One region of the Thermoleptolyngbya sp. C42_A2020_037 genome, then DNA from elsewhere that is predicted to be linked to it. Evidence: riboswitches for the same ligand, from Rfam matches in the RefSeq annotation. Region 1 holds a riboswitch; each other region holds the start of a gene.

Region 1 (10,707 bases):
GCACCCTGACCCAAAACAAGATGGTGGTGCAGGGGATTCACCAGCATTCCTGTTCGCTCAGCGTAACGGGCCACGCCTACACGCCAGAGGGTGAGTTTTTGCTGAACGGACAGTCGATTGATGTGCAGAAACACCCGGAGGCGATCGCCCTGTTGACGGCTTGCATTCTCTGCAATGACTCGGCCTTGCAAAAAGAACAGGGCGATTGGTGCATCCTGGGCGACCCCACCGAGGGCGCACTGCTGGTGGCCGCCACCAAAGCCGGACTCGATCGCCACCACCTCACCCACGCCTGGACGCGCCTGAGTGAGTTCCCCTTCACCTCTGAGCGCAAGCGCATGAGCGTGATGGTCAAACATCAAAGCAGCAGCATCCTAGCAGATCCCCTCGCTCCGTCTGTCTTCCATTCTTCATCTCTTATTCTGTTCTGCAAAGGTTCTCCCGAACTGGTGCTAGAGCGGTGCCAGTCTGTACATGTCAAGGGCACCGTGGAGCCGCTTAGCGGCGATCGCCGTCAGCAAATCTTGCAGCAAAATGATCACCTGGCCAGCAAAGGACTGCGGGTGCTGGGGTTTGCCTGCCGACCGCTGGAGGCACTCCCCGCCGAAGACAGCGCCGAAGAAACCGAGCAAGGGCTAATCTGGCTAGGGCTGGTAGACATGCTGGATGCACCCCGCCCCGAAGCGCGAGAAGCCGTGGCCCGCTGCCGCTCTGCGGGGATTCGGCCCGTCATGATTACGGGCGACCACCAGCTCACCGCACGGGCGATCGCCGAAGACCTGGGCATTGCCCAACCCGACGACGAAGTGCTAACCGGGCCAGACCTAGAACACTGCACCCCAGAAGAACTGGAAGCCCACGTCGAGCGGGTCAGCGTCTATGCCCGCGTCGCCCCAGAGCATAAGCTGAAAATTGTGCAGGCGCTCCAGCGGCGGCACCACATCGTCGCCATGACGGGCGATGGCGTGAACGATGCCCCCGCGCTGAAGCGGGCCGATATCGGCATTGCGATGGGCATCACGGGCACCGATGTCAGCAAAGAAGCCAGCGACATGGTGCTGCTGGACGATAACTTCGCCACCATCGTCTCTGCGGTGGAAGAAGGGCGCGTCGTCTACACCAACATTCGCCGCTTTATCAAATACATCCTGGGTTCCAATATCGGCGAAGTGATTACCATCGCCGCATCACCGCTGTTTGCCTTTGGCGGTGTGCCCCTCACGCCGTTGCAGATCCTCTGGATGAACCTGGTCACCGACGGGTTGCCTGCCCTGGCGCTGGCAGTAGAACCTGCGGAACCCAACGTCATGAGTCGCCCGCCCCACGATCCCAAAGAGAGCATCTTTGCACGAGGGCTGGGCACCTATATGATCCGCATCGGCGTGGTGCTGTCGATCATTGCGATCGCCCAAATGGTCGTCGGCTATCACCTCGCCCAAACCACTCCCGGCGACCCCGATCGCTGGAAGACAATGGTCTTCACCACCCTGTGCCTGGCCCAGATGGGTCATGCCCTGGCTATTCGATCCAACACCCGCCTAACCCTAGAACTCAACCCCTTCTCCAATCCCTACGTCCTCACCTCCGTCGTCTTTACCAGCCTGCTGCAACTAGCGCTAATCTACGTCGAGCCGCTGCGAAACTTCTTTGGCACCCAAATCCTCAGCCCCCTGGAACTGCTGATTTGTCTCGGATTCAGCCTGCTGCTCTTTGTTTGGATTGAACTAGAAAAACTGCTGTCTCGCTGGCGGGGCAAAGGGTCAGGGGTCGGGGACTGATAGCACAGGGTTCTACAGGGACACGATAAAAATCCCCCCTTTTCGCCCCTAAAGGGAACTGAGGGGTGGGCAGATGCTCAGCCTTCAAGCCGGCCCTTGAATATCAATTCTTCTGAGTGGTGCTACTAATGAAACTGCTAGAAACCCTAAACAAGCTCGACTAGCAATCCAAAATCGCAAATCCAAAATCCAAATAGGATAGCGCCCTAAGGAGAATTCTGGAAATTGGATAGGATAGCGCCCCTAAGGAGAATTCTGGAAATTGGTCGGGCCCTGATAGCCAGAAGCCTTGGCTAGTTGCTCCAGCGTTTGGGTGCCAGAGTAAAACTGGCCGTTGATTTCCCAGGTAGGATAGCCCGTCACTTGCGGCGTGGCGCGACACAGAGCAGTCTGGGAATTCGCTCCGTCTGGCGCACATTCGATGTAAGGAACCTCAGCCGCAGCAGGCTGACCAAAGAGTTGCTTCTGATCGTGGCAATGTGGGCACCAGTAAGCGCCAAACATCTTCGCGCCAATGCGCTTCAGGTGGCGAGCTAGTTCAACCTCTGCCTGCCCCGAAACGGTAGTTACAGGCGGCACGGATGGCCCGTCCACGACCTCACTAGGCGGCGTTTTAATGATGTTGTGCCAAGCCAGAGAACCCACCAGCACCACCACGCCGACCAAGATCCCAGTAAAAATAAGCTGTCCCACATCTTCCCAAGCCCGTCCAAACAGCGTTAGCAAGAACATAGCCAGGGCAAACAGCGCCGATGCAATGCAATAGACGCAGATGCCCGCTGCGCCGAAGGGCACCACGAACTCGGAAAACATGATGTACATCAGGTAGCCGCTGAACACCAGCATGGCGGTGGAGCCTGCAAACAGCAGCAGCCAAGTCGTGTTATCCAAACTGGTTCGCAGGGTCTTGTTTTGGTCAGGATTGACCAGCAGCGGCGCAAAGGCAAACGCCGCCATGCCCAGATAGGCCAGCAGCCCAAACAGCGCCAGAGGTTGCCCAAACAGCGTGGCATAGGGGCTAGAAAGCACTTGCTGACAGCCGCTGGTGGGGCAGGCCGCCTCTCCGCCAAACAGCCGAGTTGCGGTGAGATAGGCAGTGTTTAGCGCACCCAGCAGGGCGATCGCTCCGATAATCTTGCGAGACTGACGATGCAGCCAGGGGGTTTGACGACGGCGGCTCATAGCACCTACTTCTGTCAACTCAGCAATAGACTTCATCAGGATACAGCCCGTCGGCTCATCCCGACTTCCCTATTGTGGCTCAAAGCCGAAAAAAGTGGGTTGGTAGTGGTTATCGCTCCACAACATGAACCTGAAACGGGTTGAGGGCTGCGAGTTTGCAAGTGAGCGGCTAAATTGGCGGAAAAGAGGCGTGCAGGCTGGATGAATGCCTTAACCAGTCCCGAAAATCAGAACAAATGTGAGTAAAAAATGTGAGCAAAGTAGACGCAGCGCAGGATTCACCGTCGGTGGGCATTGTGATTTTGGGGCTAGGGCGGTGGGGAATGCATCTGCTGCGAAATTTTTTGGCGCTGCCGGGGGTGCGGGTGGTGGCGATCGCCGATCCCAGCACCACCCGCCTGCAAACTGCGGTGACCCAGCTTGGGCTAGCACATCGCACGCCCGCCGTTCTTGCCCTCACAGATTGGGCAGCCGCGCTCGCACTGGACGGGGTAGATGCCGTGGCGATCGCCACACCCGCCAGCACCCATGCAGCACTCCTGCGAACTGCGCTAAACCGGGGGCTACACGGATTCGTAGAAAAGCCGCTGACGCTCTGCGCCGCCGAGGGGCGGGAACTGTGCCAACTGGCAGCGGAGCAGGGGCGACGGCTAGTGGTAGATCACACCTATTTGTTTCACCCAGCCGTGCAAGCAGGGCGATCGCTCGTTCAGCAAGGGCAGCTTGGGCAGTTGCGCTACGGCAGCAGCAGCCGGACGCACCTTGGTCCGGTGCGCTCGGATGTCGATGTGCTGTGGGATCTGGCAACTCACGACATTGCCATTTTTAACCACTGGCTGGGAGAGCGACCCGTGCAGGTGCAGGCCTGGGGCACGGTCTGGTTGCAGCCCGCGCTAACCCCACAGCTTGGGGCGATCGCCCAGGAAACACACCAGGCAAAAACGGCAGTACAGGCAGGATTGTCGGATCTAGTCTGGGCGCGGTTGTTTTATCCCAGCAGGTTTCAGGCGATGCTCCAGGTGTGCTGGCTCAATCCCGACCGACAGCGGCGGTTGAGCGTGGTGGGCGATCGCGCCTCACTGATTTTTGACGAAATGGCGACCGATTTGCTAATGCTGCAAACTGGAGCGCTGGTGCTGCGAGACGGGCAATTTTTTCCCACCACCCAGGAGCGACGGGCGATCGCCGTTTCCCGCGAAGAACCCCTGCGCCGCGCCTGCGAACATTTTGTGGACTGTGTGCGGGGCGATCGCCCCTCCGGTCTGTCGTCAGGCGAAGTCGGTGTAGGCCTGATCACAATCCTCGAAGCCCTTTCCCGGTCGATGAACCAGCAAGGGGTGATCGTTCCGGTTACCGACTGAATTTGAAATTTTGGATCGGCGATTTTGGATAGGCGATTTTGGATAGCTGTAAAGCGCCCGGTTCCTTGAACATTCGTGACTCTGCGCGTTTGCTCCTGCAAACGGTGCTATGATTTCAGTCGCTCATCGGCTCTCAAAGGGGAACAGCCTTTGGAGATTGGCGATCGCGCCGATTGGGGAAAGTGCAGTGCAAGTCTGCCGCTGTCCCGCAACTGTGAAGTTGGGCAAGACACCCCGCCCGACCAGTCAGGATGCCCGCCGATGCGCCCTTTTGCCAATTTAGACTCTGCGAGGTACAGACATGAAGGCAAGCATCACCAGAACCCGGAAATTCCCGAAATCGTCCAGAGCACGCGATCGGCGAACCGTCCCGGCCAGCAAACCTAGCGCGGGCTGGCGCAGCGGCGCACTGCTCCTGCTGGCAGGGATGGCGCTCTGTGCTGAACCAGCCCTGGCGCACCACGCCCTGGGAAGCGAAACGCCCAAAACCTTTTTGGAAGGGTTTTTGTCTGGCTTGGCCCATCCTGTGATTGGACTGGATCACTTTGCGTTTGTGGTGGCGATTGGGCTACTGGCAGCAAAGCAGGGCTGGGGACTGCTGTTTCCTATCAGCTTTTTGCTGGCAGCGCTGGGCGGCACGACCCTACACCTGAATCTAGTCGATTTGCCCGCCGTTGAAATTGCCATCGCGGGGTCGGTGTTGATCATTGGGCTGCTGCTAGGGCTGCGAAAGACGCTGCCACTGGGCGGGGCGATCGCCTTTGGAATTTTGGCAGGCTTATTCCACGGCTATGCCTACGGTGAATCCATTGTCGGGGCAACGCCGTCGCCCCTGACCGCCTATCTACTAGGTTTCACGCTGATTCAGGCGGCGATCGCCTTTGGAGTGTGGTGGCTGGGCGATCGCCTGCTGCGCCGCACCACCGAACGAGCCAAAGCGCTGACCCTGCCTGGACTGGCGATCGCAGGTGTGGGGCTGGTGTTTTTGTTGCAGGCTATTTGAGCTAGATGGGGGATAGAGAGATGGAGTGACTGATCCCTTTCCTATCCCCCCACCCGCTGCCACATCGTCTACCATGAGAGAGAGCTTCACCCTTCTTTACCTATGGAATGGCGAGAACTGGGCGGAAATTGGCTAGTGGTGCCAGAAAGCCCGACAGCGATGATTCATTTTTTGGGCGGGGCGTTTGTGGCGGCAGCTCCGCAGGTCACCTATCGCTCGCTGCTAGAGCATCTAGCAGAGCAGGGCTATGCTGTCGTTGCCACGCCCTTTGTCAACACGTTTGACCATGAGGCGATCGCCCGCCAAGTATTGCGGTCATTCCTCCGGGCTGAGGAATATTTGCTAGAGCGCGTGTTTCGTCGCAGCTACGTGCCGCTCTACGGTGTCGGCCACAGCATGGGCTGCAAGCTGCATCTGCTGATCGGCAGCCGCTCGTCGCAAGAGCGAGCCGGCAATATTTTCCTGTCGTTTAACAATTACCCAGCGCGGCGATCGATTCCATTTCTGGATCAAATGTCGCAGTTTTCGACCCAGTTTTCTTCCCAGATTCCGCCCCAGTTTGCGCCGCTGCTGAATGTGGAATTTACGCCATCGCCGACAGAAACCTACACGCTGATCGAGCGGCAGTATCAGGTGCGGCGCAATCTGCTGATTCGCTTTGCGATGGATGATATCGACCAGACGCGATCGCTCTCGGACGTTCTCACCCGCCGTTTTCCAGACATGACCACGCTGCACACGCTGGGCGGCAACCACCTAACGCCAATGGGTCAAGATTTGAAATGGCAGCCCGGTGAAACCTTTACGCCGCTGGATGCCCTCGGACAGTTTATGCAGCAAGGGCTAAACCGAGATTTCATTCAGCTCAAGCGCACCATCACGCGATGGCTGAATCCGGTTGCTGCCTTCAATTTGCCCAGATAGCCCGTACCGCCAGATTAGGCAAAGTTAGGGCAAAATCGAGACGGCCTGCTAAAACAGGTGTAGCAATCTGTGTCGGGTGATTGCGTCTTCTGCCACAACCGGGAGCCGACGCTCTGGCACAAGCGCTATGCTGAGGTCGTCACGGAGTTGGCGTGGGATTCAGAAGGAGAAAGCAATGGGTCGGTTGATGAAACAATCCACAAGACAACTGCTGCTGGGGAGCCTGCTGCTGGGCGGACTGGCGGGGCTGGTCGGATGCAACGATGCCCAGCCGCCTTCGTCCTCTCCTGGCGCGTCGCCGACGGCTGGCCCAGGGTCGCCTGCGCCTTCTTCCCCTGCGCCCAGCCCGACGGCTTCTGCTCCAGAACCAACCGATCCGTCGCTGTTTGTGATTTCAGCCGAGGGTATCGGCCCGGCAAAACTGGGCATGACGCTGGGAGAACTAAAGCAAGCGCTGCCCAATGCCACCTTTGAAGTGCGATCGCCCTTTATTGTCGATTTCGACGCGATCGCCGTGTCCCAGAACGGCAAGCCACAGTTTTATGTGCTGTACCTGGCGGGCGAGAGCTTTGGCGATGATGACGTGGTGCAGGGCGTGCTGACCGATAACCCCAGCTACCGCACCGATCGCGGCGTGGGCCCCGGTACGGCGATCGCCCAGGCAGAGCAGATCTATGGCGATGCCACGCTATCCTACAACACGCAAAACGAATCGCGGGAATATGTCCGGTTTGCCCAGCATCCCGCCACCAACCTGTCCTTTGGCACGGGCAATGGCAGCAGCGAAACAGCAGGCATTTATCCCTCGCCCACAGCGGAATACAACGAAACGCAGCAGTTTCGAGAAGATGCGACCATCCAGTCGGTGCTGGTCATCTGCCTGAATGAGGCCTGCACGCCTGCTTCACCCTGAGCCAGCTTTGGGGTTTGCTTTTGGATTTTGGGTTTTGGATTTTAGATTGCTCAGCCTTCGGTCTTTTGCCTGCTCGCCACTATGCTAAATGTTCTGGTTTCCTCGATTGTTGCGCTGTGGGTGAGTGCGATCGCCCTGCTGTCGGTGCAAAACGCGACCCCTGTCGAACTGCGCTTTTTAACTGGCAGGACGGTGCCGATTCCCATCGGGCTGATGCTGGGGTTTAGCGCGTCGGCAGGGATGCTGGGCGCGGCGCTGGTCCTACCGGGCGATCGCGCTTCCAGTGCCCGCAGCCTAGACGAGGGCGATCCGTTTGAGGACGAATAGCTTTCGCTAAGTAGCAGAACACCGGGCGATCGCCCAGACATCCCCCTGGCTAGGCAGAAGCCTAGAGTGAATACACCCGCCCATCAATCAGCAGCCGAGTAATGCCCTTTGCCTGCAAATGGGGACTGGCCTTCAAAAACACCTGACCGTCGGGAATCTTGACCACGCGCTGCATTCGCCGCACATAGCGCTTGGCCACCCGATGATTATCAAACACAGGCAGGGTGCGCTCCTCTTCCTGGTCGTCGGGAATCAGCCCCAGCCCCGCAAAGTCCTTGAGCGGCCGAGTCACCAAATCCGACGTGCGATCGACCACTAGATAGCAAGACTTGGGCAGTTTGGCTTCCGAGAGCGGCGCAATATGCAGCGGCATGTTGCTGTGCAGTCCACCCGTCAGGTCGTCTAGCTCAACGGCTGCGTCAAGCAAGGAGCCGTCATCGTCATCGTCCAGATCGTCATCCAGATCGTCGTCGAGGTCGTCTGTCAGGTCTTCATCATCTAGCTCGTCGTCATCTTCTTCGTCTATATCCGTGAAAACGCCTTCATGCTTCAAAATGTCGCGCTCAACTGCCTCTAGCTCAGCGACGACAGGTTCCGAAGAATCCTCCCCCCCAAGCTCAGCGTCCGCAGCGAAGGCCGTTTCAACAGAGGCGATCGCCCCATCTTCATCAATCCGCTTCTTTTTAGCCAGTTTGGGCGGCGCAACCGTGGATGGTTTGCTGGGTTCGGGGGGAACGCTTCCTGAACGGCGGCGCTGGCGGCGACCATCGCGGCGTGCGGAGTCCGGCTCGGCTATGTCCATCTCGTCCGCATCCGGCTCCACGGCTTGGGGCACGGCGCTAAACACGTGTGGCTGGGGAGGCTGCGGATCTTCTTCTGATTTCAGGGTCTCTGCCGCTTCTACAGCGGTGGATACGTCGGCGGCGTTCTCAACTTCAGACTTGCTGCTGCCTGCGGTTCGCTTTTTCTGAATCAGCGCGTCATATTCGGCTTCCGACAGGCTTTGCTTCAGAATGCGGCTAATTGTAGAGGTACTGACGCTGAATTGCTGAGCCAGGGATGTGGTGGTTTCGTCTGACTGGCGATACAGTGCCAGAATTTTTTGCTTGTCAGAATCGGTCAGTTTTGTAGGAGGCATGCCGCGTTAACCACTCGCCCCACCGGGGAGCACTGAAGAAAAAACCTGATTGATCGTAACTCAGAATTGTCTGACCCTTGCACGTAACAGTACAAGGGTAACTAAAATTCAATGTCTGCGATCAAACAAAACACTCAGGCGCGGCGACGACTACCCCGACGAGAGCGGCTCGACAGGTCGTATTCTAGCGCAGCACCAATAGCAAACAGGCAGGCGCTAAAAATCCAGAACACTTCGAGCAAGCCGCCCGTTTGATAGCCCTCGACGTAGCGGGTGGCGTAGAGGAACCACATATCTGCAACGTAAAAGCAGATTGCAGCGGCGGCAATGAAGCGCCAGGACAGCGAGAATCGCCCGCCCCAAAACGCCAGCAGCAGCGCCATCGCAGCCATCAGCAGAATGATATCTCCAGCCACATAGGCGATCGCAAAGGTATCCGAGAACGGCGATAGGGTTTCTTCGAGCGCCACCGCCCAACCGGGGACTCTGGAGGTTGCAGCAGCGGCGGCCGGGGCAGGCTCGGCAGGCACAGGGGTAGCCGCTGGAGCCGCTGGAGCCGCGTCGGGCGCAGTCTGGGCGATCGCCGGAGGATCAATCCAGACCGCCGCCGAAGCAGCCGCACTTGCCCCGTTGTAGATAAACCAGGCAATCACAACCCCCAAAACCCCTACGCCTATCACCGCTAGCCACTGCCAGATTGCCAGGTTCAGCTTGCGCGAAGACACCGCCAAAAACATACCCGCGCCCACCAGCAAATACATCAGCAGGAAAAACAGGTCGGCGGGAGACGCATCCGGTTCCTTGCCCCAGCCAATTTCCCACTGTCCAAGAATCAAATTGCCGATAAAAAAAGACAGCATTCCCAGCCCAATCAGCAGCCAAACCGTGCGCCCGCTCACGATCAGCGGACTGCGCCAGTTGCGAAAACAGAGAATCGACGCTCCCAAAAAGGCAATATTTTCCAAAAAATAGGTCGTAATGCCATACCACTCTGGGCGACCCTGCCCCGGCAGCGGTACGCTAAACAGCAAGAAAAACAGCAGGGAAAACACCGCCCACAGGATAGCGATGATGACAATGGTCTGCACTGGGATGGCCGAGGAAGAGCCAGGGGTTTTCTTAGCCACAGAATCACTCCTTAACTGGAGGGCACAGGAAGATGCGGGTTGAGAATAGCCAAATTAAAACAGAATTTTTCACAGTTTTGACGCTCAATGGCAACTTTATTAAGAAGCCGCAGGGTAAAAAGCTGCACTAGACCACAATGCAAGGCGACGAGTCTGACTGATCGAGCGATCGCCCTCAATGAATAATCGCGGAATAATCGCGAGGAAGGATCGCGAAGAATGCTTGCGAATACCTGCCAGCTATTGCCAGTCTTTTCCAGAGGGGGACTGCTTGAGCCAGTTTAGGAACTGCGTGCGATCGCCCTCAGACATATCCTGAAGCGCATCCAGCACCCGCCCTGTAAAGCTAGTATTCCCAAAATGCTCCTTACCCAAGCGCAGCAACTCCAGCAGCAGCGTATTCAGATGATGCTCTTGCCAGGGGGGCACCTGGAGCGATGCCAGCGGATCGACCGTCAGAAGCTGGTTAATCGCATCCGGCGACTCGGCTTGAGGAAACCGCCACTGCTGAAATACGCTGGAAATTTCTTTCTGAAACATGCCAGCTTGCCGTCCCCCCAGCAGATCTTCGATATCGATGTAGACCGCCTGGAGCAGCAGCAGCGCCGCCTGAATCAGGGCTGGAGACGTGCTATCCGTTGCCACCTGGTCGCCACTGTCCGCCGCAAGCTGATCCAGTCGCACCTTGCCCCACACGCTGTAGCGCTCCGGCTCCTCCAGCAACACGCAGGCTTTGCCTCGGTTATCCGTCAAATCCCGCCAAAACGCCTTTGCGTCTTCCTCCTGAGCCGCGTTAAACACACTGATCAGCCGAAAGGACTGTCCCTGGTAATGCAGAACAGGAATCTGTTGATCTTTTTTGGGGTGTTGAACGCTCGTAATTTCAACATCCTGCCGCTTTAAGATAAACATGATTTGGCCGGTTGACTCCTGTCAGGGCGGGGGTGTTGGAAA
Region 2 (10,707 bases), on a different contig from region 1:
CCCACGCCCCCTGATGCGCCGGGTTTGCACGGCTCAGGCTTTTTCTGCAAGCCGCCCGTGATTCGCCAACTTCACGCCCAATTCGCGCCCCGCGCTGGTCTTCCGCCAAACCTGACTCGTCGCTGACTTCCGTAGCAGTCTCCAGCCGGAATTCTGCGCCTGGGTTTCGCGTCTGCCGCCCCTGTTTGGCAAAGCGCCTCCCTCAAGCCTTTCAAGTCTCTAAAAGATTCAGGTTCGCTGTTTAACCTCCAGCTACTTTGCCCTCAAGTCCTGTCCTCAAACTTGATATTTATGCTGCGCTCTCTCTCGTCTCTCTGGAATCGTCAGCCTGCGGAGGGCGGTCGTCCGCCTCGCGGTTCAAACTTTGCTCTGTTTCTCGCCTGTTCTCTGGTGGGGCTAGTGGCGATCGCCGGATGCCGCATTCCTTCTGAAACGGCGCAGGCGCAGCAGACCCAGCCAGGGCAACCAGGCGGCCAGGGCGGCGGGCGACCGGGCGGCGGGCCGGGTGGGCCGGGGCAAGGCGGCCCGGCTTCGGTGGAAACGGCGATCGCCCAAACTGGCTCTTTGCAAGAAGCGCCTACCTACACAGGCACAACGCAACCCGTGCGGCAGGCATCGCTGCGATCGCAGGCAGAGGGGCGGCTCCTGGAGTTGGGTGTAGACGTGGGCGACTCGGTGCGAGAGGGCGAAGTGGTGGGACGGCTAGACGGTCGGCTGCTGTCGGCCGCCGTCAGCCAGGATCGGGCAGAACTGGCTGCCCTGGAATCGCAGGTGGCCCAAGCTCAGGCAGAAGTCAGCGATGCCCGTGCCCAGGCGGCCCAGTCCGAAGTCGAGCTTCAGCAAGCCCGCATGGACAGCGATCGCCTGCAAAAGCTGGCCGCTGAGGGAGCCATTTCCCAGCAGCAAGCAGACCAGGCGAAAACCGCTGCTCTTTCGGCGGAACAGGTGTTTCGCTCTGCCCAGGAGCGCATCCGCACCCGCGAACAGGCGGTCGTGGCAGCCCAGCGCCGCGTCCAGGCCCAGCAGGCCACCGTCGCCGAAACCCGCGAACGCCAGACCTTCAGCCTGCTGACCGCGCCCCTCACGGGCATTGTCCTGGAACGACTGACAGAACCAGGCAATTTGGTGCAACCGGGCAACGAAGTGCTGAGGGTCGGCGACTTCAGCGCCCTCAAGGTGGCCGTTCAGGTCTCAGAACTTGACCTGGGGCAACTCCGGGTCGGTCAGGCTGTTGAAGTCCGACTGGATGCCTTTCCCGATGAACCCTTTGCAGGGCGCGTCAGCCGCATTTCGCCCGCCGCCGACCCCAGTTCTCGACTCGTCCCCGTTGAGGTGGTGATTCCCAACTCCGGCGGCCGCCGACTGGGGAGCGGTCTGCTGGCGCGAGTGCAGTTTCAGACGGGGCAAGCTGGCCGCGTGGTGATTCCCGAAGAAGCGCTAGAAGCAGGCGGCCCGGGCAACGACTCGGTGCTGTTTGTGGTGGAAGGCGAGGGTGACGAAGCAAAAGTCGCTGCTCGTCCTGTACAGGTGGGCGATCGCGCAAACGGTCGCATCGAAATCCTCTCCGGCCTCCAGCCCGGTGAATCCTTCGTCCTCCGCAGCAGCCGCCCCCTAGAAGACGGACAGCCCGTGCGGTTGAGCATTCTGTCTGAAGGTTGAAGGGAGGGACGGAAAAAACGAAGAACGAAAAACGAAGAACGAAGAACGGAACTTCTTCTCTCTTCGTTCTTCTCTCTTCGTTCTTCTCTCTTCGTTTTTCTCTCTTCCCTCACTCCACCCCCCCACACTCTCCCCCTCCCCCCCTCTCTATACCCATGACCTCCCTCAGCACCCTCTCCATCCGCCGCCACATCGGCACGCTCATGCTTACCCTGACGGCCATCGTCCTGGGAGTTTTCTTCTTGGTGCGGCTGCCGGTGGATTTGCTACCGTCGATTACCTATCCGCGCATTGGGGTGCGGGTGGATGCGCCGGGGGTTGCGCCAGAAGTGGCGGTAGACGAGATTACACGACCGCTGGAGCAGGCATTTTCGGCCACCGATGGCGTGCAGCAAATCTATTCCCAAACGCGGGAGGGGCAGGTCAGCGTAGACCTCTACTTTCGTCCTGGGGGCAATATCGATCGCGCCTTAAATGACGCAACGGCTTCCTTCAACCGCGCCCGCAGCCGATTGCCCAACACGATTCAAGAGCCGCGAATTTTTAAGTTTGACCCGTCCCAGCTTCCAGTGTATGAGTTTGCGCTGACATCCGATTCGCTCCAGTCGGTTGATCTGCGCGTGTTTGCCGACGAAGAACTGGCGAGGGAACTGTCGGTGGTGCCGGGGGTGGCCAGTGTGGATGTGTCGGGCGGCGTGCGCGAAGAGGTGCAGGTCAATGTAGACATCAATCGTCTGCAAGCGCTAGGTGTGGGCTTGACCGATCTGCTCAACGCGCTGCGGGGGCGCAATCAGGATGTATCGGGCGGTCGCTTGCGAGGCGGGGAAGAGGAGGTGCTGATCCGCACCGTCGGACGGTTCCAGTCGGCAGAGGACCTGCGGAACCTGTCGCTGCCCGTGAACGGGGCCAGCAGCGCGTCTGGCGGCGAGGCATCGACCAGCAGTTTTCCAGAAGCGCGGCGCGTCTACCTGCGAGATGTGGCGCAGGTGGTGGATGGCACTGAGGAACAGCGGATTTTTGTGACGCTGAACGGCGACCCGGCGGTCAAGGTCAGCATTCAAAAGCAGCCCGATGCCAATACGGTGTCGGTGGTAGAAGGCGTGAAGCAGCGGCTGGCAGAACTGGAGCAAGCGGGACTCTTCCCAACGGGCATGGCGGTTCGCACGACGCTGGACGAGTCGCGGTTTATTCGCAACTCGATTTCCAACGTGGCCATGTCGGGACTAATCGGGGCGCTGCTGGCGGCGATCGCTGTCCTCCTGTTTCTAGGCTCACTCCGCCAAACCCTGATCATCGTATTCGCCATTCCTCTGGCCACGCTGATTGCGATTTTGCTCATGGGCACCTTCGGGCTGACGCTAAACGTGTTTAGCCTGGGCGGATTGGCGCTGGGCGTGGGCATTGTGGTGGACAACTCCATCGTGATGCTGGAGAGCATTGTGCAGGGCGTAGAGACTGCCAAGCGTCGCCGCGCCGTAAACAGCATTGAGACTGCTGAATACTCCACGACCGAGGATGTGGAAATACCGGATGAATCGAACAGCGGCGGGCATGATTACGGTTACGGCAATGGACATAGCAACGGTCACGATTCCAGCAATAGACATGGTAATGGAAATGGCAATGGCAACAGGAATGGACGCGGAAAGAGCAACGGGAATGGGAATGGCAACGGGATTTATGCCAGCCGTGGACACGACTATGACCCCAGCAGCGATGCTGAAAATGTGACCCGTGGACGCACAGGCAAACGGGTCAGCGCGACGGCATTTCTCCTGCGGCAAGCGGAACTGGCCAGCCAGCAGCTAGAATCGGCGCTGGTCGCGTCTACAACCACCAACCTGGTGTCTGTGTTGCCCTTTTTGCTGATTGGCGGTTTCTTTTCGTTGTTATTTAGCCAGTTGATTCTCACCATTAGCTTTGCGGTGGCAGCTTCGCTGATCGTGGCGCTGACGGTGGTGCCCATGCTGACCTCGCGGCTGCTGGCGGTGCGCTGGTCGAGTCGGGTGGGCGATTCGGCTCCGCTGCGGGCGTTTCGAGCGCGGCTGGCAGATGCGACCCATACCTATGTGCGGGGGCTATCGTGGGTGCTGCGGCATCGGCTGGTGGTGATTGGGCTGGCGATCGCCCTGTTTGGCGGTACGAGCTTCTGGATGGCGGGTCAGCTTCCGCAGGAGATTTTGCCCCGCATCAACACGGGCCAGGCCCGGCTCAACGCCCAGTTTGCCCCCGGCACCTCTCTAGCAGACAACCGCCGGGTGATGGAACTGACCGACCAGATTTTGCTGCAACAGCCCGAAGTGGAGTATCTCTTTTCCACCGCAGGCGGGTCGCTGTTTGGCACAAACACCAACGCCAACCCCCTGCGCGGCTCCAGCACCATTACCCTGAAGCCAGGAACCAATGTGGCTGAGTTCACGGAGCGGATGACCGCCGAACTGAATCGGCTGAACTTGGTGGGAACGCGCCTGCGGCTGAGTCCAGAATCGGTGCGCGGGCTGATTGTGAATAACTCGCCCGTGCGCGGGGCCGATGTAGATATCCTGCTCCAGGGGAGTGACACCCGTGCCCTACAGCAGGCAGGGCGCGAAGTGCTGGCGGCGCTCGATTCGCAGGCCAGGCAGGCCCGCTATCGCCCCGATGCAGATCAGGCGCAGCCCGAAATCCAGGTGCGCCCAGACTGGGAGCGGGCTTCGCAGTTGGGACTTTCCACCGAAGACATTGGCGACACGATTCAGACCGCCATTACGGGATCAGTGCCCACGCAGCTTCAGCGGGGCGATCGCCTGGTAGATATCCGCGTGCAGCTTGCCGACAATGCCATCCAGCGCCCGGCCCAGCTTGCCCAACTGCCTGTCTTTACGAGCGGCAGACAGCTTGTGCGGTTGGCCGACGTGGCGCGGATCGAGGCTGGCGAAGCGCCCGGAGAAATTCAGCGGATCAACCAGCGGCAGATCTTTCAAATCGTAGGCAACCTGGTGGATGGCGCAAACCTCAGCGATGCAATCGCCGAGTCGGACGCGATCCTGGCGGGATTGACGCTGCCCGAAGGCGTGAGCCGCCTGCCTAGCGCCAGTGCCCAAAGCGCCCAGGAAGTGCGTTCATCCCTGATTCTGCTGGGGGGGCTGGCCGCCTTTCTGGTGTTTGTGGTGATGGCGGTGCAATATAACTCGCTGGTCGATCCGCTGGTGATCATGCTGACGGTTCCCCTGGCGCTGGCAGGCGGCATTTTCGGTCTGTTCCTGACCCAAACGGCGATCGGCGCGACGGTGATCGTGGGCGCGGTGCTGCTGGTGGGCATTGTGGTCAACAACGCCATTATTTTGGTAGAACTGGCGAATCAAATCCGCGAAGAGCAAGGCCTAGACCACCGCAGCGCCATGCTGCAAGCCGCGCCGCAGCGCCTCCAGCCCATCCTGATGACTACCATTACCACCGTGCTGGGGATGTTTCCGCTGGCGCTGGGCATTGGCGAAGGGTCAGAATTCCTGCGGCCGCTAGGCATTGTCGTGTTTTCGGGTCTGTCGCTGGCGACGCTGCTGACGCTGTTCATCATTCCCAGCTTCTACACGCTGCTGCATGAAGTGCCCTGGGCCAAAGGCGCAAAGCTGGGCGCCAAGCGGCTGCGGCAACTCAGCGGCTCGACTCGCAAGCAGCCGCTGACCAAGTAGGCAGGGACGCCAGCCCAGCCCCCGGTTTGCCAGGGTTGCAACGATCCGTAATTTTCCGTAATTTTCAGCTTGCGACGACCTGACCCAATCCGAGCTACAATTTCGGGACGAATTCGGGTTGTCTGGAGGATCAGTCCAGACAGCAGATGTTTGCTATGCAAGGGGCGATCGCCCTGCGGTTTTGCCAACTTTGTGGGGAAAGTCCGGTGCAAATCCGGCGCTGTGCCGCAACTGTGAATGAGGGGTTTGAGCCGTGCCAGAGCGCATCGTGCAAAACCCGCCTCAAAGTCAGAATGCCCGCCCGATGTTGTCCATTGCGATGCCCGCGATGCACGGGTCGAGGTGAGAATGCACAATTTAGAACGGCGACAGCCTCTTTTGTCGGAGGTTAGTGCGCCTGGGGTTCGTTCGGCGATCGCCCCGCCGCCGACTCCCCTTCCGGCCATGGATTGCGTCGGTACGGTGCTGTCATCGATCGCCCTTACGCCAACGATTCAGGCCATTCGCCTATACCTAGATCAGCCAGATTTTCGGTTTTGGCCTGGGCAGTCAGTGTGGCCCCGGTTTCAGCGAGATGGCAAGCAGTTCAGCAAGATTTACTCCATCGCGTCGTCGCCGTCGCGTTGTCCAGAAGTCGAACTGTGCGTGTCGCGGGTGGGCTGGAGTTCTGCCTATTTGCAAGATTTACCCATCGGCGGGGCGATCGCCCTGCGCGGGCCCTACGGCTTGATGACGCTAGCGCACATTCCCGATCGGCCGCGCCTGTATATTGCCGAGGGTTCGGGCATTGCCCCGCTAAAAAGCCAGATCGACTGGCTGCGAGAGCAGGGCTTTGATCGGCCCGTGTGGCTGGTGCAGGCGAACCCAGAAACGCCAGACTGCCTGCCGTATGAGGCGGATTGGCGATCGCTCCAGCAGCAGTGGCCGCTGTTTCACTATTTGCCGACGCAGCCCGACCAGATCGGTCAAACCCTGGCACAGTCGGGCATCGACCTGACAGCGGTGGATGTAGACATTTGCGCGGTGGGCGATCGCCCGGCCCAGCTTCAGGACGTAGCGGTGCTGCTGGGGGCTAAACTAGACCAGGTACGCTCCGAATCGTTTTACGCCTTTTAACTACTCTTTTTAGCCGCCTGCGTTTTCCCATGACGACTCCGCCCGGTGACACGCCTGCATCAAACGCCTCGCTGCCCAACGCCATCGAACCCAGCCCAACGGTTGCGTCTCCAGAGCCGCCCGAAGCCCTGGCGGGCGATCGCGCCAATGAGCCACCTCAGCGCAGCGCTGGCTTCTGGAAGACCCAGCGAGAAAACGGACTGGTGCTGGCGATCGCCCTTGCGCTGGCGCTCGTGATTCGGCTATTCGTAGCGGAGCCGAGGTATATCCCATCGGATTCGATGGTGCCGACGCTGCAAGTGGGCGATCGCCTAGTGGTCGAAAAAGTGTCCTATCGGCTGCATCCTCCGGCGCAGGGCGACATCGTGGTCTTCGACCCACCGACCCAGCTTCAGCAGTTGGGCTACACGACCGATCAGGCGTTCATCAAGCGGGTGATTGGTCAACCCGGACAAACGGTGCAGGTTCACCTGGGCAAAGTCTGGATCGACGGAAAACCCCTGACGGAACCCTATATTGCCGAACCCCCCAACTATGAAATGCGTGCCGTAACGGTGCCGCCGGGCCACGTCTTTGTCATGGGCGACAACCGCAACAACAGCAACGACTCCCACGTTTGGGGCTTTCTGCCTGTTAAAAACATCATCGGTCGAGCCATCTTCCGCTTCTATCCGATCGCTCGCTTTGGCAAGATAGAAGCGAAAGATCCTGGCATATCTGTCCTTGCTCCAGCCGCACTAAACGAATAGGGAAGCGCCCCGTCATCGGCAGCACTTCCCACCTTCGCTCAGCAAGCCTTTTGGCTGAATTTAGATCACGCCAACGCCTTTGCTGCGATTGTCGCCATCTTCGGTCAACTTGCCGTCTTCATCGGTGTCGTTAATTTCGGCGAGTTCGGCGGCGCGGGCGGCTTCTTCTGCCTCTTCCTTCGCCTTCAGGTCGCCCGGCACCTCGTAATACATTTCGGGTTCAACGGCGAAATTATTCACCAGGCCCTCGTTGTCTACCGTATAGCCCGCAGCCGTATCGATGTCGCCTTCAGCGGTCGGGGTTTGCTTGTAGTTCTCGCCTTCGCGCTCTTTGCGGGCGGCAGTTTCAGCGGGGATAATCCCGCGATCATAGGTGTCCCGTTCGACTCGTTCGTTCGTTGACATGGAATTATCCTCCAATAGATTTGCAAGCAATCTTGAGGGAAGGGTTTTGGGGGCGATCGCCCTCTTTTCAAAAATCCCTACAAGAACTCAAAGAAAATTCAAAGAAAACGCGCAGAAATCCAAAAACTTCAAACTGAAGCCCAGCCTTTAGCCCAGTTCTTGTTAATCGCCCCAATCATTTTCTCAATCCAAACCTGAATTAAACGTGTGGATTCGGATCGACTTCGGGCACAATATCAGGACGCTCCTTATCTTCCCAACCCGTCGGACGGCGAGAGTTGTACCAGGCGATAGAACCCAGACCTGCCGCAGCCAGAAAGCCAACCACAAATACCGCAGCCAGAGACACGCCCGCACCTTCTTGGGCAGCAGAAACCGCAGGTTCCACTAAAAACAAAGCATTAAAACTCAGCACGTTTAGCACCTCAACTCAGAGATTATTGGCGCGAGATTGAGATACATTGGCGACCCAAACATTGCCCTTTCAACTATTAATTTGGTAATTTGGGGCAGCGTGATAACCTTTAATCGCTGTTTCAATCTTGCTGTATCACAGCATAAATTGATGCGATGTGATTGGTATCTCCCACAGGGAGTGTTGGGCGATCGCCCTTGGTTATAGGTTTGAGACGGGCTTTTCTATCTACAGGAATATAAAGCACTCGTTTCCTGAGGGTGGGTGCATAGCCTCTTGGGCGATCGCCATAGGTAGCGACATCAAGGCATTATAACTGCGGCAACCCCCAGGCTTCTCGCGCTATTCTGGCCTCATCTCGATTTAAGAGAAAAGGAATGCAGTTGAAAGGTTTCTGATGAGCTGCGCCTGCGAAACACGATTCAACCCCGAAATTTCCATCGCAGGCGGGTAAGTCCTGTCGGAGATGAATAAGACACTAAGGCAAGCTATAGAGATAGCTATAGAAATATGGATAGGATTCGGCGAGTACTGCTGGTCGGCGGCACACATGGCAACGAGTTGACGGGAATTTACCTGATCCGGAGATTTCAATACGCTCCCCAACTCATCTCGCGCCCCAGTTTCGAGACGATGACGCTGCTGAGCAATCTGGAGGCGATCGCCGCTGGGGTGCGCTATGTCGATCAGGATATGAACCGATGCTGCGATCGCGCCCATTTGGAACTACCAGACCCCGTCGATTATGAAATCCGTCGGGCGCAAGAAATCAACCGCCGCTTTGGGCCATCCGGCTCCACACCTGCCGATGTCATTCTCGATATCCACAGCACCACGTCGAACATGGGGATGACGCTAATCTTGGATGATCACCACCCGTTTAAACTGAGACTGGCAGCAGCCCTCAGCGCCCAACAGCCCGACCTGCGGATTTACAGTTCGGCCGACTCAGGGCGACAGCAAGACGCGCTGCGATCGCTCGGTCGGTTTGGCATTTGCCTAGAGGTTGGCCCGGTGGCTCAGGGTGTGCTGCGGGCTGACCTGTTTCAGCGCACCGAGGCGTTGGTTCAGCAAATCCTGGATGTGCTAGACCAGCAAAACTGGGACAAACCGTTGCCTGCGGTACAACCGCTAACTGTTTATCGATATTTGGGCACGGTGCCCTACCCCAGAGATGCCGAGGGACAAATCACCGCTATGATCCATCCCCAACTCCAGGGGCAGGACTACGAAAGACTGAGTCCTGATGACCCAATGTTTCTCTCACTCACCGGAGAAACCCTGCCCTATACAGGCGAAACCGTCACGTTTCCCGTGTTTATCAACGAGGCCGCCTACTATGAGAAAGACATTGCGATGGTGCTAACGCAGCGGCAAGAGATCCAATTGGGCGCGATAGAACCGCTATTCGCAAAACCGCAGGAATAGAACCACTATGCACCAGCGCTATTGCACCCGAATGCGCGACAGAATCGCCCCGCGATAGTAGTGGGTCACGATGTCTCGATAACTAGAGCCTTGGGAAGCCATGCCAAACGCGCCGTACTGGCTCATACCAATGCCATGCCCAAAGCCCCGTCCCGTCACCTGGAAGCTGGGTGGAGCTGCTGCGCCCTGAGCGCTGGCCACCTGACCCGCTTGAGGTTGAATTGTAAACAGGGTGCTGCGGAGATTTAGCGCCTGCCGCATCTGATCGCCCGTTAGCTCTCTGCTGCCTGCATCGCCTACCACGCGCACTCGCCGCAACCGTTGATTGGGCGAAGCCTGTACCAGTTCAAACCGGAGGATATTGCCAACGCCTGTAATGCGCTGCCGCATCTGCTCAGCCGTAAAGGTTTCTGTCCACTGGAACACAGGAGCTGCTTGGTCATAGTCGGGCACGCCGCGCAGGTAAGGCAGCGGACTCACCCATACATCTTCGGAGTTTTCCGTATGGCCGCCAGAGGAGGAGTGATAAACTGCGTTGATGAGTTGCCCGTTGTAGGTTAGCACTTGCCCACGGGTTGCTCGCACAGCAGCGATCGTGCTGCTAGCCTCTTTTTCTGCGCCGCCATAGGCCTGCCAGCGGGTTGTGTTGCCTACGTCGAAGACGGTGTTGCCACTAGTCTGCCGCTGATAGAGGGCGTAGGTACGGGCAGCAACCGCTTGGGCTTTGAGGGCTTCCAGATGCCAGCTTGCGGGCATTTCACTGCCTACCACGCTGTAGAGGTATTCCTCCAGGTCAACATAATTTACAGCAGTTAGTCCGGAGGAGGTGGGAACCACCAGCACTCGCCCGCGATAGTAACGGCCGCGCGTGTTGTCGTTGGGGTTGTCGATGTAGACAAAGCCGCCGTTTTGCGGCTCTAGCCAGACAGCACTAAGTTGCCAGTCGTTTACCCTCAGACCTGCGGTATCGGGCGTGGCGATGAGGGAGGTTCCCTGAGGAAGTTGCCCCAGCACCCGCCCAGAGCCATCTTTGAGAACAGAGGCGGTGTTGCTGCCAATTTGCACGGCGGGCACGTCGCGCTCGATCGACACGCGCAGGTCAAGTTCGGCACGAGCAGGGGCGATCGCCACCAGCCACAGCACTGCCGTCAGCCACCAGGAGCGTTTGCCCAGTTTGAAACCCAGCTTGACGAGGGCTTGCAAAAAGCCCGTGTATTTCAGCGTTTGAATCACAACAACCTCACACCGACAGAGACAGATTGTT
Region 3 (10,707 bases), on a different contig from region 1:
ACAGTTTGAGGGCGCGGGCGTTCCGGTGCTGTCGCCGCGCGATGTGCTGGAATATCACCTGCGGCGATCGCTCCAGCCCCCAGCTCACCATTCCTTCCCTCTCCCCGCCCGCTCGATCACGCATCTGGCGACCTGGCACAATGGACAGTTCGATGCGTCCTGGCTGCCGCTGGCAGACATTTGGGATCAGGGACATCTGGGCACGATTTGCCGCGACGCATCGCCCTATGCCGCCCTGTCATCCGCTGGCGGCCCGCGGCCCGTCGCCCGTGGCAAATTCGTCGAGGTGCGCCATTTTGACCGACGGCTGGAGTGGGTGGCGCTGATTGTGCAGATCTGCCCGACGCAGCAGCCTGATGTATTTGATTTATCCGTCATCTGCGCGGCCCGCGATGGCGGCGACCTGCCCGCAGGCTTGCAACTGTGGGTGGTCGATCAGCAGGGTCATGAGTCGATGTCTGCCCAGCCCAGCCGCAGCGGTCGAGCCACACTCCAGTTTGAAGGACAGACGGGCGAAGCATTTGATGTGGTGATCAGCCTGGGAGGCGATCGCCACGTCGAAACCTTCCTGATTTGAGCCTTTCCAAACCCCCCTTAGCTCCCAATCCCCAACCCCTACGCCTACTCCGGAGGCATAGCCATGACGAAACTCGTTCTGCTAAGACTAGACGGCGATCTGGCATCGGGCGTGCAGGTCGGTCTGGAAGTGGGCGAAGACGGCAAGCAGCCAGAGCTAGAGTCGTCCGGTCGGCTGCCGCCCCAGCCCCGCCTGCTGGAATACTTCAACTACTGGCGGTATTGCTATCGTCAGTTGCCCATGCCGACGCGCCTGCGCCCCAAACAGGTGTCTTATACCAGTTCGGTTTGGTCGTGCATCCGAGCTTGCCAGACGGCGGCCAACTATCTCCAGCGGGCAATGTCGAACTGGCTGGCGGCAAGGGAATTTCGCCCCATCAAAGAGGATTTGCTCTGCGAACTCAAGCGCAACGACACCGTGCGCGTGCTAGTCCATACCCGCGACCCGCTGCTGGCGCAGTTGCCCTGGCACTTGTGGGACTTTTTTGAGCGCTATCCCAATACGGAACTGGCCTTTAGCTCGCCTGCTGCCCAGCGCACTCGTCCGGTGCTGGCTGTGCCGCCCAGCGGTCGGGTGCGGATTTTGGCAATTTTGGGCAACAGCATCGGGATTGATGTCGCCACCGACCGCGCCCTGCTAGAGCAATTGCCCCTGGCGGAGGTGAAGTTTCTAGTGGAACCGTCGCGCCAGGATATTAGCGGTCGCCTGTTTGAGCAAACCTGGGACATTCTCTTTTTTGCTGGGCATAGCGAAAGCGTTGAGGGGGCGGGCGCGAAGGGGGGCGATCGCGGGCGAATTTTTATCAATCAGACCGACAGTTTGGCGATCGCCGACTTTCGGGCCAGCCTCGACAAAGCCGTGCAGCGCGGCCTGAAGCTGGCAATTTTGAACTCTTGCAACGGGCTGGGCTTGGCGCAAGATCTGCGACAGCTTCACATCCCCCAGCTCATCGTCATGCGCGAACCCGTTCCAGATCGCATCGCCCAGGAATTTCTGAAATACTTCCTCAGCGCCTTTTGTCGCGGCACTCCGCTGTATCTGTCAGTGCGGGAGGCCCGCCAGCGTCTAGCAGAACTGGAGCGCGATTTTCCCTGCGCCAGTTGGTTGCCTGTGATTTTTCAAAATCGAGCCGAGATGCCGCCAAGTTGGGCAGATCTGCTAGGCGAGAAAGGGATGGCGCTGCAAGCCACCTCGTTGGGGCAGCGGTTTGGGAACCCTGCCGAATCCACGCTGACCAGCCTGGACTCCCGGCATAATCTGGCGCGAGAGGGGCGATATGGAGATCAGGAGCATCCCTTCCGAGAACCCGTACAAGCGGCTCCTGACGGGCGATCGCCCCTCGCCGTGGCCCCGCCCGAAACCTATCTCCTCCCCCTTGCCGAGGCTTTCTCCCATCCTCGACAGATTTCCCCAGAGGAAACTTTATGGGATGCTTCTATTCCGGGTTCCACTCCTGGGAATTCTGAATGGAGAACTCCGAGTTCTACCCATTTGGATGCTCTACCGCCATCAACCACCGCCATGCCAAACCTAAGCCAACCCGCCGCCCAGCCCGACCAACCCACGCCGCCTGCTGTTCCATTCCCTGCCCCCGCGCCCCAGCCAGCAGCGGTTCCCACGCCTGCGGTACCGACTGCGACCGCGCCGACTGTACCACCTATGCCACCTGCGCCGACCGCGCCGACCGCGCCGACCGTGCCGACTGCGCCAGAGCGCACCAGTCCCGAATATAGCGCCCCCACCACTGACCCCAATTCCGCCGAAGCCAAGCCTGCTCCTGGGATTGAGGCAACCCCTGCCCCACTCACCTGGCTGCCAGAAGAAGTTTTGCCCATCACCGACCTGCTGGGCGTGGGCCCTGCCAGCGACCAAGGCGTTGTGAAAGAAGCCATTTACCCCGGCTATACGGGCTGGGTCATGCACGAGGGAACTCGCTGGAAAGCGTGCCTGGATTTGCCCTGGCGGCAGCTTCATCTCCCGGTCAATACGCCCGTGCGCGTGCTGGGGCGGCTCGACGGCACGAATATTTTGGTGGTTGAGCCGATCCGAATGGCGGAATAAGCGGAGCGACGAACGAAGGTGTGAGAAGCCCCGCAGACGCTTGACTGGCTATCTAAAATCGCAAATCCAAAATCGCAAATCCAAAATCCAAAATCGATATTACTCCCAATGCCTCGTACCCTCAAACGCGGCCCCGGCTGGCAAATCGGCTGGGACGAAGACGCGCCCGAATTTGCTGGACTCGTCGGCGGCGACGATTGGGCGCTGGAGCTAACCGCAGCGGAACTGGAGGATTTTTGTCGGCTGGCGGGGCAACTGGCGGAAACCATGAGCCAGATGGGGGCAGAACTAATGGAAGAGGAGCGTATTGCCTGTGAACTGGAGAGCGATCGCCTCTGGCTAGAGGTCGAAGGGTTTCCCCAGTCCTACAGTCTGCGGATGATCCTGCTGACGGGCCGCCGCGCCGAGGTGGGATGGAACGCAGCGGCCGTGCCAGGACTGATTCAAGCAGCCCAGACGCTTACGATTTTTTGAGCGAGGCGGCGGGTTGTCCAGACAGGTAGCCCTGCTGCTTCAGGAAATTCAGCACCTTGGCGGCGCTCTCTTCTAGGGTTTCCTGGTCAGTGCGGCATTCTACTTCAGGATTTAGCGGCGCTTCGTAGGGGTCGTCGATGCCTGTGAACTGCTTGATTTCGCCCGCCCGCGCTTTTTTGTAGAGGCCCTTCACGTCGCGCTCTTCGCACACGCTGAGCGGTGCATTGACGTATACTTCCACAAAATCTCCGATGCGATCGCGCATTTCATCGCGCACGTTCCGATAGGGCGAAATCGCCGACACTAGCACAATTACGCCATTGCGGCTGAGCAGATGCGCCACAAAGCCAATGCGGCGGATGTTTTCGTCTCGGTCTTCCTTGCTAAAGCCTAGCCCCTTGGTGAGATGCTGGCGCACAATGTCGCCGTCCAGCACTTCTACCGCCAAGCCGCGATCGCGCAATTCCTTTTCCACCGCCATGCGAATCGTCGTCTTGCCCGCGCCGCTCAGCCCGGTAAACCAAACTGTGACCCCTCGCTGCTGCATTGCTGTTTGCTCCTCACGATAGAACTAGCGCACCCCTGGGCCCGCTGACGAGTGCAAGCCCAGAGCGCTCTGGAAAACCAGAAATAAAACTGCACCCTAGTCTACTTGATCACGTTCTCCACTTGAGTTGGATTTGTATCACTCTCACCCAAAAAAATCTCTGGCTTCGCAGGCAGCCGCGTCCCGCAGTTTTTGCAAAACAGGGCATCCTGGTCATGCACCGACAGGTCGCAATTCAGGCATTGCACAGCGACACGGGTGCCCGTTTTAACCAACTGCTTGATCAAATCGCCCAACTGCCAGGGAATGAACAAAATTCCGGTCAACAGCATCAAAATGGTGAGCGATCGCCCGCCATCGGTAATCGGCACCACATCGCCCAAGCCCGCCGTGGAAATGGTCGAAATCGAGAAGTAAATCGCGTCAAAAAACGTGTTGAATTGCTCCGGGTTGACCGGATGTTCGACCTGATAGATCAGCCCAGAATAGACAAACACGATCGAAAATAGCGTGAACAAAATGCGGGCAAAAATGGCGCTGTCTTCCGTCGTGACATAGCCAAACACCGTCCGCCCTTCAAAAAATCGCGCCAGCCGCAAAATCCGAAACCAGCGGAAAATGCGGATAAACCGAATATCCACTGCGCCCAAGAAAAATGGCAAAATCGCCATCAAATCAATCAGCCCAAAGAGACTGAATACAAACTTGAGCCGATCTTCTGCACACCACAGCCGCAGCAAATATTCCAGCGAAAACAGCAGCAGCAGTGCTAGATCCAGCGCCCCCAAAACCGTCCGCCACTCCTCCGACAGCGGATAGGTCTGCGCGACAAAAATCGCCACCGACAGCAGCACCAGCCCGGTAATCAGCAGGTTGAGCGCCTTTCCGGTAGGCGTGTCGATATCTTCGAGGTAAAAGGCGATGCGCTTGCGAAAGGACATTGGGAAAACGCAATTGAAAACGCACTAAAAAACGCAATTGAAAACGCAATCCGGGGAAGGACGCGATCCCGCGATCCTCTTATTATCCCCTCATTCCCAATCTGGGACACATCCCAATCCCCCTCTCCCCCATTCCACGATTCCCCGCCTGGGGTAAGATGGCTAGGCACATGTGAACAGCCGCAGGGTGGGAAAGTCCGGTGAGAGTCCGGCGCTGTGCCGCAGCTGTGATGGGAGTCTGAGCATATTGAATTGGTTAGACATTGATCAAACCAAAACTCCCCAGCCAGAACGCCAGCCTGCTGTTTTTTCACTCTAGCTCCCGCGTCGCACGGGAATGGAGTTTTGATTTTTATGACCCTTTCTATTGACCCCGTTTCTTCAAAGTCCAATTTACCCATTGCTGGGAACCCTGAGCCGTTAGCGCAGCCGCTGATGTATCCTCTGGAGCCAGAGCAGCAGGCGATCGCCCTCGGAAATTCGTTCCAGCTCGATCTTCCCCCGCTACCGATGCAGCGCCCGGTGCTGCTGGTGGGCCACGGCAGCCGCGATGCCGATGGTCGCCAGGGCTTGCTAGATTTTGCGGCGGCGTATCAAGCGCTAGACACCTCGCGTCCAGTCGTGCCCTGCTTTTTGGAACTGACAGAGCCGTCGATTCAGCAGGGCGTAGACGAGTGCGTTGCCAGGGGCTATACCGACCTGTCGGTGCTGCCTGTGCTGCTATTTGCGGCGCGACACAACAAGTTCGACGTGACCAATGAACTGGATCGCGCCCGCCAGCGCCATCCCCAGGTCACGTTTCACTATGGGCGGCACTTTGGCATTACGCCAGGAATTCTGGATCTGTGGCGATCGCGCCTCGCAGAACTCGACCAGCCGCAGTGGAATCCCCAGGGCATTGCGCGGGAAGACACGGTGCTGCTGTTTGTGGGGCGCGGGGCCAGCGATCCCGATGCCAACGGCGATGTCTATAAAATGGCGCGAATTCTCTGGGAAGGCAGCGGCTATCGCACCGTCGAAACCTGCTTTATCGGCATTACCCATCCCCGGCTAGAAGAGGGCTTCCGCCGCGCCCGCCTGTATCAGCCCAGGCGGATTATCGTGCTGCCCTACTTTTTGTTTACGGGCGTGCTGGTTAAGAAAATTGCCACGATCACAGCCCAACAGCAGTCCCAGTTTCCCGACATTTCAATGGTCTGCCTGCCAGAGATGGGGCTGCATAGGACGCTGTTTTCTGTATTGCGCGATCGCGAAATCGAAACGCAGCTTGGGCAGGTGCAGATGAATTGCGAAATGTGCAAGTTTCGTCTGGTAGCTGTGGGCAATGGCGCAGTCCACGGGCATGAACACGCACACACACACGGGCACGATCATGAACACGCACACGCACACGGGCACGATCATGGACATGCACACGGACACGCGCATGAACATACTCAAAATCATGCTCAAAATCATGCACATAGACACAGCCATCCGCAGGATCACACGCATGACCATGAACCCAGCCACGCCCACGGGCATCCCCACAGCCATACGCATGGGCATCATCATGGCGAAATGATTGATCCCTATGCGGAACCGAGCCAGTATCATGAAAAAATCTGGCAAGTTCCCTGAACGAGGGTGAAGCAATGGCAGAACTGGATGGAACAGAGGAGAAGGTGTTTCAGGTGGGCGATCGGGTGCGGGCGATCGCCCTGCCAGCCTACCTCAAAACCGCAGAACCCATGCCCATGCTGCGTCCACCCGACCTGATTAAGGTTGGAGAAGAAGGCATTGTACTAGATCGCCGCCCCGGTGGCTATTGGGGCGTTCGGTTTGGGCGCGGCGCGTTTTTGCTGGAAAGCCAGTATCTCGAAAAGGTCGTGGAATCAGGAAGTCTGTAACGATACCTGTGGCTTTCCAAAATAAGCAGACCTTACGCACTTGCGATAGGTTTTCTGGATTTTGAACGATTTCTCGCGAGCGCCGCCCGCGAGAAATCGTTTAACTGCGTACATCCTAACAAAGCATAAGATTAAATAAGTTTAGTAAATCCTGTTTATATTTTGGTGACTTTTTATGTTGGACGGGAACTCTAGGCTAAGTTCCGCCAATCTAGCATAGTCCCCAAAATGCCATGAAACGACGCAATTTCCTATGGTATTCCAGTCTCTTTATTGCTGGCTGTAGTGCAACCTCCACGGCTTCGCGTGTATCCACTGTCAAGTTACCTAAGAAAATTAGATTCGCAATTACGGATGTTCAGGGAATCGATGAATTAAAGGAAAAGTACGATCCGTTTCGGGCGGCTTTAGAAGACGTTTTAGAAACTTCCGTTGAGTTTTTTCCTATGGATGATTTGCTCACGGCCGCCTCTGCATTGCAAACCAATCAGCTGGATTTGGTTTGGGCCGGCCCATCTGAATATGTCACCATCCATGCCCGCACTCAAGCCACACCACTGGTCAGCTTGATTCGCTCCAACTATTACGCCGTTCTGGTGGTTCGTGCCAATAGTGGGATTCAATCCTTGGCGGATCTGAAGGGAAAAACCGTTGATATGTGGAAAGTTGGCTCTACAGCCTCCCATCTGGCTGGAACGAAAATGCTAATGGATGCGGGGCTAACGCCTCAAGTAGATTACAAAGCGGTCATGACTGGGGAAAATGACCTGCAATCGCTACGGCTTGGGGAAGTGGATGCCTGTGTTAGGGGAAATCCTCGATATAGAGCTGCGCTAAAAGCGCTTAATGCCTCTGAGCAAGATTATCCAATCGTCGCGCGAGGTGAACTGCTGCCTGGTGATGTGTTTGTTTTAAGCAGCGCGTTTAGCTCGGCGGTCGGAGCAGAGATTCAGGCTCGTATGCTGCGGGAACAAAACAAACTGCTTCAGGGAATTCGCTCGGTGGAAAGTTTGGCAGTCCGCTTTCCAGAAGACAGTCAGTTCTCCGTAGCAAATGATGCGGACTACGACATGATTCGAGAAGCCTATCGCGCTATTGGACAGGACAAATTCCTCTAATTGTTTTGCTTTTCTAATTCTCTATTTCTAGTTCTTCAATTGTTTTAGGTCGCTAATGGTTTTGTTTCCCTAAGTAGGTAGCCCTAAATAGTCAGAACAGTCAGAATAGTCAGAATTTTTCGTCAGAGCTTTTCGTTGGATGGGTTGGCGATGGCGGAACCCTTTCTGTCAAAGAACTTGAGCGTCTTTAGTATGCGCGATTTGGGATGTATTGGCTCTTGATTGTTTTAAGATTGGACGCTTATCAGTATGGCTTTTATTACAAAGATAGGTGCGGGTGTGGATGCTTGGCTGGATTCTCGCCAAAGTATTTCCAAGAAGATTGGCTATGGCTATGGCGTGGCGATTAGTATTGCTGCGTTAGGGGCGTTGCTGGGGTTGGCGGTAGGCAGTCATTCACAGCAGAAAGCACAAGAAGCCCTAGAGGTTGCTGAGATTCAGCAAGACAAGCTGAATAAGCTGTCGCTGCTATCGCTATCTCTCCAATCCCATCCCCAACGCTTGCTGGTAGTGCTGCAAGAGCCAATCTGGTTTCAGTATGAGATGAGTAAGTTTACGAATGATTTTAATCAGGCTAAGGCCCTGCTGGCAGAATTAGATTCGTTTATTAACCTGGACACTTCCCAGGAAAATTTGGATATAGAAACGTTAGAAACAATAGCTCAAAGCTACGATTCCACCATTGAGGGCTACCGCCAGCATATTGCTGCACTGTGGAAGCGGATTAACCCGCAGGAACTAACACGGGAGACGGCTGGCCCTGCCCAGCAGATGATCTTAGCAAGCCTGACAGATGCAGAGGCCGTTCGGATGCGGCTTCGCTTTGAAAAGCTGTCGGAGCAGCTGGTGCAGATACAGCGGGTCGCAGAAAATCAGAAAACTCTAGCCTATCAGCATCTCGATCAGGCAGATGCATTTCGGTTTCAGGCGATTGTGGCAGGCATTATGCTGTCTACAGCGATCGCCATTGTCCTGGGCATTATCACTAGTCGGGCGATCGCCCGTCCGGTTCAGGTGCTCACTGATGTTGCTCAGCAGTCCATTCAGAACGCAAAATTTGACCTGCAAGCCTCGGTTTCCAGCAATGATGAAATCGGCAGCCTCGCCCAATCTTTTAATCAACTGATTGCCTTTGTCAATCAGCTTTTGCAGCAACAGCAAGCCGCCAATGAAAAGCTAGAAGCCTATAGCCAATCCCTTGAGCAAAAGGTCCTCCTCCGCACACAAGAACTTCAGGAAAAGAACAATCATCTTAAGCAACTGTTGGAAGAATTGCATCGCACCCAAACCCAAATGGTGCAGAGTGAAAAAATGTCTAGCCTGGGTCAACTAGTTGCGGGCGTTGCCCATGAAATCAATAACCCAGTGAACTTTATTCACGGCAACTTAGAACATCTGAATACCTACACCCAAGACCTGATCAGATTAGTCCATGCCTACGAGAAAGTCATCCCCGACCCTCCAGTAGCGCTGCAAGAGACGCTGGAAGAAATTGATCTAGCGTTTTTGGTAGAAGATTTGCAGAAAATTCTGAAATCGATGCGAATTGGCACCGGCCGCATTCGCGAAATCGTGCTGTCGCTTCGCAATTTCTCGCGCTTAAATGAAGCTGAATTTAAGCCAGCAGATATCCATGAAGGAATTGACAATACGCTACTAATTTTACAGCATCGCCTCAAATCCAAGGCAGAGCGTCCAGAGATCCAGGTGATTAAGGAGTATGGGAATTTGCCGATGGTGGAATGTTATCCAGGGCAGCTTAATCAGGTGTTTATGAACCTGATCACTAATTCAATTGATGCGCTAGAGGAAGCCAATCAAACGCGATCTTTTCAAGAGATTTCTGAACATCCGAACGTTATCCAGATCAAAACTCGATTGAGCGATCCAGATTGGGCAACAATCCTGATTTCAGATAATGGAACGGGTATTCCAGAGTCCGTGCGATCGCGCCTATTTGATCCTTTCTTCACGACCAAACCCGTTGGCAAAGGCACAGGGCTGGGCTTATCGATTAGCTATCAAATTGTGGTGGATAAGCACAAGGGGGAGATGTACTGCGAGTCTACGCCGGGTCAGGGCACGACCTTTGTGATTCGGATTCCGGTGCGGCACACGGCGCTGGTGTCGGCATAAAGACGAAGTTAAAGTCTGGCAAACGCTACTCTGCCACGCAGCGATCGAGCGTCAGCAACAGGTAGGGTCGCAGGTCTTGCGTCAACCAGCGATCGCCCACCTGCCGCGCTGCCTGACTGGTGAGGAACTGGTTCACCGTGTTGCGCCAGGTAGAGTCGGTGGCGGGCAGCAGCATTCCATAGGGGTCGCAGGACAGCGGCTCTGGCGGTAGCAGCGTGTAGCCTGCCCCGGCCAGGGAACTGCTGGTTTGCAGTGCCTCGCCCAGCAGCAGCACGCCGTCGCCTGCAAATAGGTCAATCGCGCCACTCCGCAGCGCCTGGAACCCTGCTGTGCGGGCTGTTGCGCCTCGCAGCGTCACAATTTGCGCCGCTGGATAGCGCTGCCGAATCACCTGCTCGGTCACCGTGTCGCGCAGAACCCCGATCCTGGCTCCGGCCAGCGTGCCCAGCGCGTTGAACTGGTTGGCGGTGTCGGCCGCGGCCAAAAGCTGTACCCCCGTCAGGAAAAAGGGCGCAGAAAATAGCACTCCCTCAATATCCGACCGCAGTGTGTTGGGGCCGCACTCAATTTGTACGGTGCCCGCCTGCACTAGGCTAAAGCGGTTCGACACCTCGGCGGCGCTGAGGTCGAGGCGAATCGGGCGGCCCAGTTGTGCCTGGAGTTGCTGGGTGAGGCCGTTGAGTAATTCGACGCAATAGCCTGACAGGTTCCCTGCGCCGCTGACCGTGCCGAAGGGCGGCGAGTCGGGCTGTACGGCGGCTCGCAGCACCCCTGATTCGGCGATCGCCCGCAGCACCGATCCAGGGCGATCGCTCGGTAAGCGGGTCGTCACCTCTGGCACAAAGGGAATCGGCGGTGGTCCGCCAAAGGCTTGCTCCAGTTGCTCCGTAGAGAGCGATCGCACCAGTCGCAAGTCCAGCGGCTCCTCGCTGATTGACTCGGCATAGGCGGCATTCAGAAACAC

What was found. A riboswitch is a leader RNA that binds a small molecule or an ion and turns the genes downstream of it on or off. The one in region 1 is predicted to bind cobalamin.
Region 2: another riboswitch for cobalamin. It lies ahead of IGS16_RS02295 (FAD-binding oxidoreductase); the one in region 1 lies ahead of IGS16_RS20365 (HupE/UreJ family protein).
Region 3: another riboswitch for cobalamin. It lies ahead of IGS16_RS04740 (sirohydrochlorin chelatase); the one in region 1 lies ahead of IGS16_RS20365 (HupE/UreJ family protein).

What each region holds. Positions count from the first base shown of each region.
Region 1 is NZ_JACYLP010000056.1:148,948-159,654, reverse strand. It holds gene IGS16_RS20380 (cation-translocating P-type ATPase) at 1-1,778, shown strand, start outside; gene IGS16_RS20375 (vitamin K epoxide reductase family protein) at 2,022-2,960, opposite strand; gene IGS16_RS20370 (Gfo/Idh/MocA family oxidoreductase) at 3,212-4,321, shown strand; cobalamin riboswitch at 4,463-4,599, shown strand; gene IGS16_RS20365 (HupE/UreJ family protein) at 4,623-5,324, shown strand; gene IGS16_RS20360 (DUF1350 family protein) at 5,427-6,248, shown strand; gene IGS16_RS20355 (hypothetical protein) at 6,424-7,161, shown strand; gene IGS16_RS20350 (DUF1049 domain-containing protein) at 7,243-7,488, shown strand; gene IGS16_RS20345 (hypothetical protein) at 7,550-8,626, opposite strand; gene IGS16_RS20340 (hypothetical protein) at 8,761-9,753, opposite strand; gene IGS16_RS20335 (Npun_F0813 family protein) at 9,994-10,665, opposite strand.
Region 2 is NZ_JACYLP010000008.1:16,658-27,364, reverse strand. It holds gene IGS16_RS02305 (efflux RND transporter periplasmic adaptor subunit) at 292-1,659, shown strand; gene IGS16_RS02300 (efflux RND transporter permease subunit) at 1,815-5,330, shown strand; cobalamin riboswitch at 5,490-5,650, shown strand; gene IGS16_RS02295 (FAD-binding oxidoreductase) at 5,679-6,446, shown strand; gene lepB (signal peptidase I) at 6,476-7,195, shown strand; gene IGS16_RS02285 (hypothetical protein) at 7,256-7,600, opposite strand; gene IGS16_RS02280 (hypothetical protein) at 7,800-7,988, opposite strand; gene IGS16_RS02275 (aspartoacylase) at 8,526-9,443, shown strand; gene IGS16_RS02270 (SpoIID/LytB domain-containing protein) at 9,462-10,676, opposite strand.
Region 3 is NZ_JACYLP010000016.1:16,702-27,408, reverse strand. It holds gene IGS16_RS04765 (hypothetical protein) at 1-577, shown strand, start outside; gene IGS16_RS04760 (CHAT domain-containing protein) at 641-2,638, shown strand; gene IGS16_RS04755 (DUF1818 family protein) at 2,747-3,112, shown strand; partial or broken gene cysC (adenylyl-sulfate kinase) at 3,099-3,665, opposite strand; gene IGS16_RS04745 (ion transporter) at 3,761-4,600, opposite strand; cobalamin riboswitch at 4,748-4,918, shown strand; gene IGS16_RS04740 (sirohydrochlorin chelatase) at 5,036-6,220, shown strand; gene sipA (regulatory protein SipA) at 6,235-6,489, shown strand; gene IGS16_RS04730 (PhnD/SsuA/transferrin family substrate-binding protein) at 6,723-7,607, shown strand; gene IGS16_RS04725 (ATP-binding protein) at 7,857-9,743, shown strand; gene IGS16_RS04720 (alpha/beta fold hydrolase) at 9,769-10,707, opposite strand, start outside.